One region of the Streptomyces sp. NPDC058326 genome, then DNA from elsewhere that is predicted to be linked to it. Evidence: riboswitches for the same ligand, from Rfam matches in the RefSeq annotation. Region 1 holds a riboswitch; the other holds the start of a gene.
What was found. A riboswitch is a leader RNA that binds a small molecule or an ion and turns the genes downstream of it on or off. The one in region 1 is predicted to bind cyclic di-AMP.

Region 1 (3,923 bases):
CAGCGCTGAGCGCGGATCTCCGGCTGTCGAGCGGGATCCCCGGGCTTTTGCCTCTGAGGCAAGAAATTTGCCTCAGAGGCACGATGCTGGCGGAATGGACCCATGGACCACGTCCCCGGGGAGACCTCCCCGGACCCCGCCGCCCCGGGCGCCCTGCCGGGCGTCGCCCCGCAGCTGCGGGCCCTGCGCCGCCGCCGGGGGCTCACCCTGGAGGCCGCCGCCCAGCGGGCCGGCCTCTCGCCGGCCCACCTCTCACGCCTGGAGACCGGAAACCGGCAGCCCTCGCTGCCGATGCTGCTCGCCCTCGCCCGCATCTACGGTACGACGGTCTCCGAGCTCCTCGGCGAGGCGCCGCCCGAGCGTGACCCCGTCGTCCGGGCCGGCCGCTCCGAACCCGTCGAGGCCGACGGCTGGATCTACCGCCAGGCGGGCGGCGCCGGGCGGGCCCTGCAGTGCCTGCGGGTCCATGTGCCGTACGCGACGCGGGCCGACATCGTGCGTGTCCACCCGGGCGAGGAGTGGATCCACGTCCTGGAGGGGCGGGTGCGGCTGGCGCTCGGCGAGGCCGTCCACGTCCTCGACCCCGGGGACAGCGCGCATTTCGACTCGCTCACCCCGCACCGGATCGGCGCCGCCACCGCCGGCGGGGCGGAGGTGCTGTTCGTCCACACCCTGATGCAGAGTCCCGCGGCCGAACTGTGCCTCGGCGACGGGACCGCCCACCGGCGGTGATCTCCGCGACGCTCCGTTCCTCCGTACTCCCTCCGATTCCTTCCGAAAGGGCAGACATGTCCGACAAGTCGCGACCGGTCACTGGTGAAGAGCGCGGAGAGGGCAAGTTCCCCAAGGGGCTGGTCCTCCGTCTGTTCGCCTATCTGATCGCAGGCCACCTCTTCGCCGGCTTCCTCTATCTGCTCTTCATGCTCGGCGGGCAGAACCAGTAGCCGACGGGTCTACGCCTCCGTGAGCAGGCGTTCCTTCAGCCGCTCACGGGTCTCCGGGGCCAGCTTCAGGCCCTCCGCGAGGTAGCCGTCCACCGAGCCCCAGGTCGCCTCGATCGTCTCGAAGGCGCCTCGCAGATACTCCACCCGCGCGTCGAAGAGGGGGCTCAGCAGTTCCATCACCTCGGGCGACATGGCGTCCGGAGCGGTGGAGCCGCGGCGCACCTTGTAGCGGCGGTGCGGCTCGTTCGACTTCACGTAGTCGTCCTCGATCGCCGCCCGCTCGACTCCGACGGCGAGCAGGGTGATCGCGATGGAGAGCCCCGCGCGGTCCTTGCCGGCCGCGCAGTGCATCAGGGCGGGGAGGCTGTCCTCCGCCATGGAGTGCAGGATCCGGCTGTGCTCGGCGGTCCGCTCGATCACCATCTTCCGGTACGACTCGGACATACGGGCGGCGGCCTTGCCGTCACCGAGGATCTCCCGCAGCTGCTCGATGCCGCCGTCGCGGACCAGCTTCCAGAACTCCTTGCCGTCCGCCGGATCGTTGAGGGGTATGTTCACGTTCCGTACGCCGGGCAGCTCGACGTCCGGGCCCTCGACCTTCCGGTCGGCCAGGTTCCGGAAGTCGAAGACGGTGTGCAGTCCCAGCGAGTCGAGGAAGACGACGTCCGTCCCGGTCGCGTGGGCGAGGTGGCCGCTGCGGAAGAGGCGGCCGGGGCGCACGGCGCGCCCGTCCGTCGTCGGCAGGCCGCCCACGTCCCGGAAGTTGCGTACCTCGGCCAGCTCGGGTTCGTTCAGCTCGATGGGCGGGACCTGCGGCAGCTGCTGCGTCACGGATGCTCCTGGTGGTCGACGTTCGGGTGCCCGACGCGGAATGGGTTCCAGGGGCAATCATCCAGGCGGGACGGTGGCAGCGCAGCCCCCTGGACTGGAATGGGTGATCTGTCCGTATTGAGGCCTTACGTATAACGCGCCCTGTTTACAGGTGAGATGAGCTCCCGTGCGTGAGCAGGGTCATAGAAGTGACGGATCGTGGCCGACAGTCGGAAGCAATTCCCCTGCGTAAAACGGGAATCGAAGGGCCGTCATCCACGGAGGGTGACCGGAATTCCGGGTGAAAGAGGCGGCGGAGAAAGCCGGTGGAAAACGGTGGCTTGTTCGTGCCGACCCCGCTCGTCTAGCGTCACCGTCAATCCGGTCGGACCGCCGAATCCTGCCACCGTCCGGAATTCCACTCATCCCATGCGTGGCAGGAGCGGGGGACCCAGGAAGTACGCCGGTCCCGCGACGCAGGACGGCTTGGGGTGAAGCCGCGTGAGAACGCGGCCGGGCATCTCCAGTCCGAACCCGACAGCTCACCTCGCAGGCGCCGGAGAGGAATTCGCCATGCCCGCGACGGGTAAGCACCGCCGTACGAAGTCCAGCCGCCTCACCCGCGGCATCGCCGCCGCCGGTACCGGAGGCGCCGTCGTCGCCCTCCCGTTCCTCGGAGCCACCGGGGCCCACGCCGCCGAGCAGGCGGCCCCGGCCGCCGCCCCCGCCCAGGCCGTCACCGCCGCCGCCCACGTGAAGGCCGCCGCCGTCCAGGCCGCGCCGACCGCCACGAAGGCCGCACCGAAGACGTACTCCGTCGTCCGGGGCGACTACCTGTCGAAGATCGCCTCCGAGCACCACCTCGCGGGCGGCTGGCAGAAGCTCTACGCCGACAACCGCCAGGTCGTCGGCGAGGACCCCTCGCTCATCCTGCCCGGCATGAAGCTCACGCTCGGCGCCAAGAACACCGCCAGGCCCGCCGCCCCGAAGAGCGCCGCGCCCAAGGCCGCCGCCCCCAGGAGCAGCCAGAAGACCTCCGCCGCGCCCTCCTCGAAGAACGGCGACACCCCGCGCGCCTCCCGTGGCGCCGAGCGCTCCTCCGCCCCGGCCGCGCAGACCCCGGACGCCGCCCCCGCGCGGTCCACGGGCTCCTCCGCCTCCGGCGCCTCGACCTCCGCGTCCGGCTGGGTCGCCCCGGTCGGTGGCGGCGTCTCCACCCCGTACCGCGCCTCCGGCTCCATGTGGTCCTCCGGCTACCACACCGGTGCCGACTTCATCGCCTCCTCCGGCACCACCGTCCGCGCCGTCGGCGCCGGCACGGTCGTCTCGGCCGGCTGGAGCGGTGCGTACGGCAACGAGGTCGTCATCCAGCACGCCGACGGCAACTACTCGCAGTACGCCCACCTCTCCTCCCTCTCCGTCTCGTCCGGCCAGACGGTCACCGGCGGCCAGCAGATCGGTCTCTCCGGTTCCACCGGCAACTCCACCGGCCCGCACCTGCACTTCGAGATCCGCACCTCGCCGAGCTACGGCTCCGACATCGACCCGCTGGGCTACCTGCGCCAGCACGGCGTCTCCATCTGAGCCCGACGCCCGTCAACTCCCGTGTGGCCCGGCACTCCTGTGCCGGGCCACCGGCATGTCCCCCCGCTCTATTCCGGCTTGGCACATTCTTTATCGGTGGCATATGTCACGCACCGTCAACCCCTCCTTACGGTCGCGTAGGTCACACCCGAAAGGGAAGGATGTGCTCCCGTGGCAGACGATTCGAGATCAAGAGACAAGAACGCATTCGGGTCGTACGCGGCGATCGGTGACAGCTTCACCGAGGGCGTCGGAGACCCCGGGCCCGACGGGACGTACGTCGGCTGGGCGGACCGCTTCGCGGTGCTGCTCGCCGACCAGCTGCCGGAGCACGACGCCTTCCGCTACGCCAACCTGGCCGTACGCGGGCGCCTCCTCGACCAGATCGTGGCGGAACAGGTCCCCCGGGCGAAGGAACTCGCCCCCGACCTGGTGACCTTCTGCGCCGGCGGCAACGACATCATCCGCCCCGGCACGGACCCCGACGACGTGGCCGAGCGCTTCGAGCGCGCCGTCGCCGAACTGACCTCCGCCGTCGGCACGGTCATGGTGACCACCGGCTTCGACACCCGTGACGTGCCCGTC
Region 2 (3,923 bases), on a different contig from region 1:
CGAGCGCTTCTTCACGGGTCGGCAGCTCGCGCCGCAGCCCCTTCTCCACCAGCGTGTTCAGCAGGTCCATAAGCGCTGATCCTTACCTACCGCCCACCCCCCGGCCAAGGAGGAACCGAACAAACGCCCCCGATAGAGGTGTGTGGATGACCACATCCCGACCTCGGGATCCGCCGGTTAGGGTCTGTGCGCTGCCTACAAAAGGATCGCCGCATGCCACAGGCCGACGACGCACGGGCCGCGGGCCCGCGCCGTACCGCGTTCGACTGGACCGACGCCGAGGCGCGCCGCCGGGCGGAAGCCGGTCTGGTCCGGTCGCTGCGCCCCCGGGCGGCCGAATCGGAGCTGCTCGACCTGGCGAGCAACGACTACCTCGGCCTCACCCGCAGGAGCGAGGTCACCGAGGCGGCGGCCGAGGCCGCAAGGCGCTGGGGCGCGGGCTCCACCGGCTCACGGCTCGTCACCGGAACCACCCGGCTGCACACCCGGCTCGAGCGTGAACTCGCCGAGTTCTGCGGCTTCGAGGCGGCCCTCGTCTTCTCCTCCGGCTACACCGCCAACCTCGCCGCGCTCACCGCGCTCGGCGGCCGGGACGCCCTGATCGTCTCGGACGCCTCCAACCACGCCTCGATCGTCGACGGCTGCCGCCTCGCGCGCGCCGAGACGGCCGTGGTCCCGCACACCGACCCCGAGGCCGTACGGAAGACCCTCGACGCGCATCCGGGGCGGCGGGCCCTGGTCGTCAGCGACTCGGTCTTCTCCGTCGACGGCGACAAGGCGCCGCTGCCGGAGCTGGCCGCCGCCTGCCGTGCGCACGGCGCCGGACTCGTCGTGGACGACGCCCACGGTCTCGGCGTCCTCGGCGAGGGCGGCCGGGGCGCCCTCCACGAGGCCGGGCTCGCGGGCGACGAGGACGTCGTGGCCACGCTGACCCTGTCCAAGTCCCTCGGCAGCCAGGGCGGTGCCGTCCTCGGCCCGGCCCGGGTGATCGAGCACCTGGTGAACGCGGCCCGGACCTTCATCTTCGACACGGGACTCGCCCCGGCCGCCGCGGGCGGCGCGCTCGCGAGTCTCCGGCGGCTCGTCGCCGAACCGGGCCTCGCAGGGCGGGCCCGTACCGTCGCGACCACGCTGCACGGGCTGCTCACCGGGGCGGGACTCACCGCGGCCCGGCCCGACGCGGCCGTCGTCTCGGTGCGCGCGCCCTCCCCCGAGGCGGCGCTGCGCTGGGCGGCGGACTGCAGGGACCGGGGCCTGGTCGTCGGCTGCTTCCGGCCCCCGTCCGTACCCGACGGCATCTCGCGGCTGCGCCTCACGGCACGCGCCGATCTGACGGACGCGCAGATCGAGCGGGCGGTGGAGACGATCCTGGCGACCGCGCCCGCGCTCGCGCGGGACTGACGGCGGGCGGGGCTCCGACTTCGGGGCCCCGCGCGGCCCAAAGACGTTTCCTGGCAGCAGAGTTCACCGCTTCGGGCGACAGATGGGGACATATCTTGGCGGAACGCGGCGCGGCGCAGCACGATCGGTGGCACTCTGACGCGAAGCGCGATCCGGGGCAGTGGCTCCGGCGGGAAAGGGACAGCGTCGCCATGGCAGATCACCTGGAAGCATCCGTCACGCTGCCGAGCGACCCCGCCTCGGTCCCCACGGCCCGGCGGTACGTCGCCGACGTCCTCACCGGCTGGGGTCTCGACGGCGCGGCGGAGACCGCCGACTCGATCCGCCTGATCGTCTCCGAGCTGGCCACCAACGCCGTCCTGCACACCCTCGGCCTCTCGCCCACCTTCACGGTGGACGTCCGTCTGGAGCGCGAGGAGCGGCTCCACATCGGCGTCACCGACAGCCATCCCCGGCGGCCCCGCCGCCTCCCGGCGGCGGTCCAGCAGGACAACGGCCGGGGCCTGGTCATCATCCGCGTCCTCGCGGCGGAGGCGGGCGGCCGCCTCTCGGTCACCCCGACCGCGGACGGCGGCAAGACGGTCTGGATCACCCTCCCGTGGGTGCCGGTCCCGGTCGCCAGCTGCTGACGGACGCTCCCCTGACGGAGCGCCGGCCACCTGACGCGATGTCATGAGGGGTACGGCGGCGCCACCGCCCCCCTCACGAACGGACCGTCACCACCGGCGGCTCACCGGGCCGGGCGCCGTATCAGGCGTCGCGAGCCCGGCCTGACCGGCGGGAGGCCCTATGGCCGTCGGCTCACCGGACGCGGCCGTAATAGACCTTCGACGACCAGATCTTGTCGAGCTTCACCCAGGAGCCCGTCTTGGGCGAGTGCCAGATCTTGCCGCTGCCGGCGTAGATGCCCACGTGGTAGACCCTCCCCCCGGAGTGGAAGAAGACCAGGTCACCCTTCTGCCTGCCGGAGGCGGAGACGTGCCGGGTCTTGTTGTACTGCTGCTGCGCGGTGCGGGGCAGCGACTTGCCCGCCTTCTTGTACGCGTAGAGCGTCAGACCGGAGCAGTCGAACCTGGAGGGCCCGGTGCTCCCGTACCGGTACGGGGCTCCCTTCTTGGACGCGGCGACGCTCAGTGCCTTGTTCGCGTGCGTGGTGGCTGCCTGTGCCTCCGAAGCCGCTCCTGGTGCGAGCAGCGTGCCGCCGACGGCGGCGAGGGTGAGAGCCGAGACGGCTCCGGCCCGGGACAGCAGGGACGGGACGTGCATCTGCGCGGTCATGCGCAACCCTTCGTCAGCCGCCTGTGAAGGATGACCTGTCGGGTTCGGGCAGGCGAAGATGCCCGGCCGCTTGCGCGGCTTCACCCCAAGGGACGGCCCCGCTGCCGAAACAGCGCGTCCGTCCCGTAAAAATCGGGTCCTCCACTCCTGCCGAACCAATCCTGTCGACCAGACGTCCGGGACAGCGGCAGGACTCGGCGTCCGCCCGGACCGCCCCGCCGCGGCGGCGGGGGCTTGTCGTCGACAGGGATCTTGACCCACGCACCGGTCGAAATCCGAGCTGAAACGGCGATATGTGAGGCTCCTCACGACTGATCCGTTCGGGTGGACAGGACGCTTTCCCGATCTTCGGAGGTTTGGCCAACGAGCCCCGCACCAGGGGTGGAACGACCCATTCCGCCAGATGCGTACATCTGCAGCGCAACTCACCCGGGACATATGTCGACTCGTCTACTAAGCCGAACGGGGGAGTGATTCTGCGGCGCGCGTCGGCCGTACGGACCTCTACACGACATGCCGGAATGTCAACTCGCCCGGGGCTCCTGGACGGTGACGCGACCCGTCCTGCGCTCCCCGTCCAACACCCGCAGGGCGCGCGCCAACGTGTCCGCGTGGACCTCGGCCTCGCCCCGTATATGCATGAGCGTCAGGGCCTGTCGCAGCGCCTCCGCCCGCCCCACCAGGGCCTGGGCCGCGCGCAGCGCACCATAAGTATGCGTGCCCCTGGATGGATTGATCTTCCCGAGGAGGTCGACGACTTCGAGGTAGGCGTCGACGAGTTCGCCCTCGGCGCGGGTCAGGGCGGGCAGCGGCGGCAGCTCGGGGACCACGGCCGGCTCACCGTGCCGGGGCGCCGGCGGCCGCGCGCCGGCTGCTGATCACATGGTCCACCAGGCCGTACGCGACGGCCGCGGGGGCGTCCAGGACGGTGAGGCGGTCGAGGTCGGCGTCGATCCGCTCACGGTTCTGTCCCGTGTCCTCGGCGAGCATCCCGGCCATCAGGGAGCGGAGCCGGAGGAGTTCGCGCGCCTGGAGGTCGAGGTCGCTCGGCTGCCCCCGCAGCGGCTCCTCCATCGCCGGCTGACGGAGCGTGACCCGGGCGCCGGGGAGCATCATCCGCTTGCCCGGGGTGCCGGCGGCGAGCAGGAGGGCGGCGGTGGACGCGGCCTGGCCGAGGCAGGTCGTCCCCACGTCGCAGTGGAGCGAGCGCATCGTGTCGTAGATCGCGGTCATGGCGCTGACCG

Region 2: it holds a riboswitch for cyclic di-AMP, as region 1 does, so the genes downstream of both, ACFVYX_RS20085 (C40 family peptidase) here and ACFVYX_RS04745 (peptidoglycan DD-metalloendopeptidase family protein) in region 1, are expected to answer to the same signal.

The regions. Positions count from the first base shown of each region.
Region 1 is NZ_JBHVZO010000002.1:425,410-429,332, forward strand. Features, by position in the region: gene ACFVYX_RS04725 (aspartate aminotransferase family protein) at 1-9, shown strand, start outside; gene ACFVYX_RS04730 (helix-turn-helix domain-containing protein) at 103-732, shown strand; gene ACFVYX_RS04735 (DUF6126 family protein) at 789-944, shown strand; gene ACFVYX_RS04740 (tyrosine-protein phosphatase) at 954-1,775, opposite strand; cyclic di-AMP (ydaO/yuaA leader) riboswitch at 2,136-2,323, shown strand; gene ACFVYX_RS04745 (peptidoglycan DD-metalloendopeptidase family protein) at 2,328-3,338, shown strand; gene ACFVYX_RS04750 (SGNH/GDSL hydrolase family protein) at 3,510-3,923, shown strand, end outside.
Region 2 is NZ_JBHVZO010000010.1:146,496-150,418, reverse strand. Features, by position in the region: gene bioB (biotin synthase BioB) at 1-70, opposite strand, end outside; gene ACFVYX_RS20095 (8-amino-7-oxononanoate synthase) at 214-1,401, shown strand; gene ACFVYX_RS20090 (ATP-binding protein) at 1,593-2,030, shown strand; gene ACFVYX_RS20085 (C40 family peptidase) at 2,203-2,679, opposite strand; cyclic di-AMP (ydaO/yuaA leader) riboswitch at 2,682-2,864, opposite strand; gene ACFVYX_RS20080 (hypothetical protein) at 3,204-3,509, opposite strand; gene ACFVYX_RS20075 (ATP-dependent Clp protease proteolytic subunit) at 3,517-3,923, opposite strand, start outside.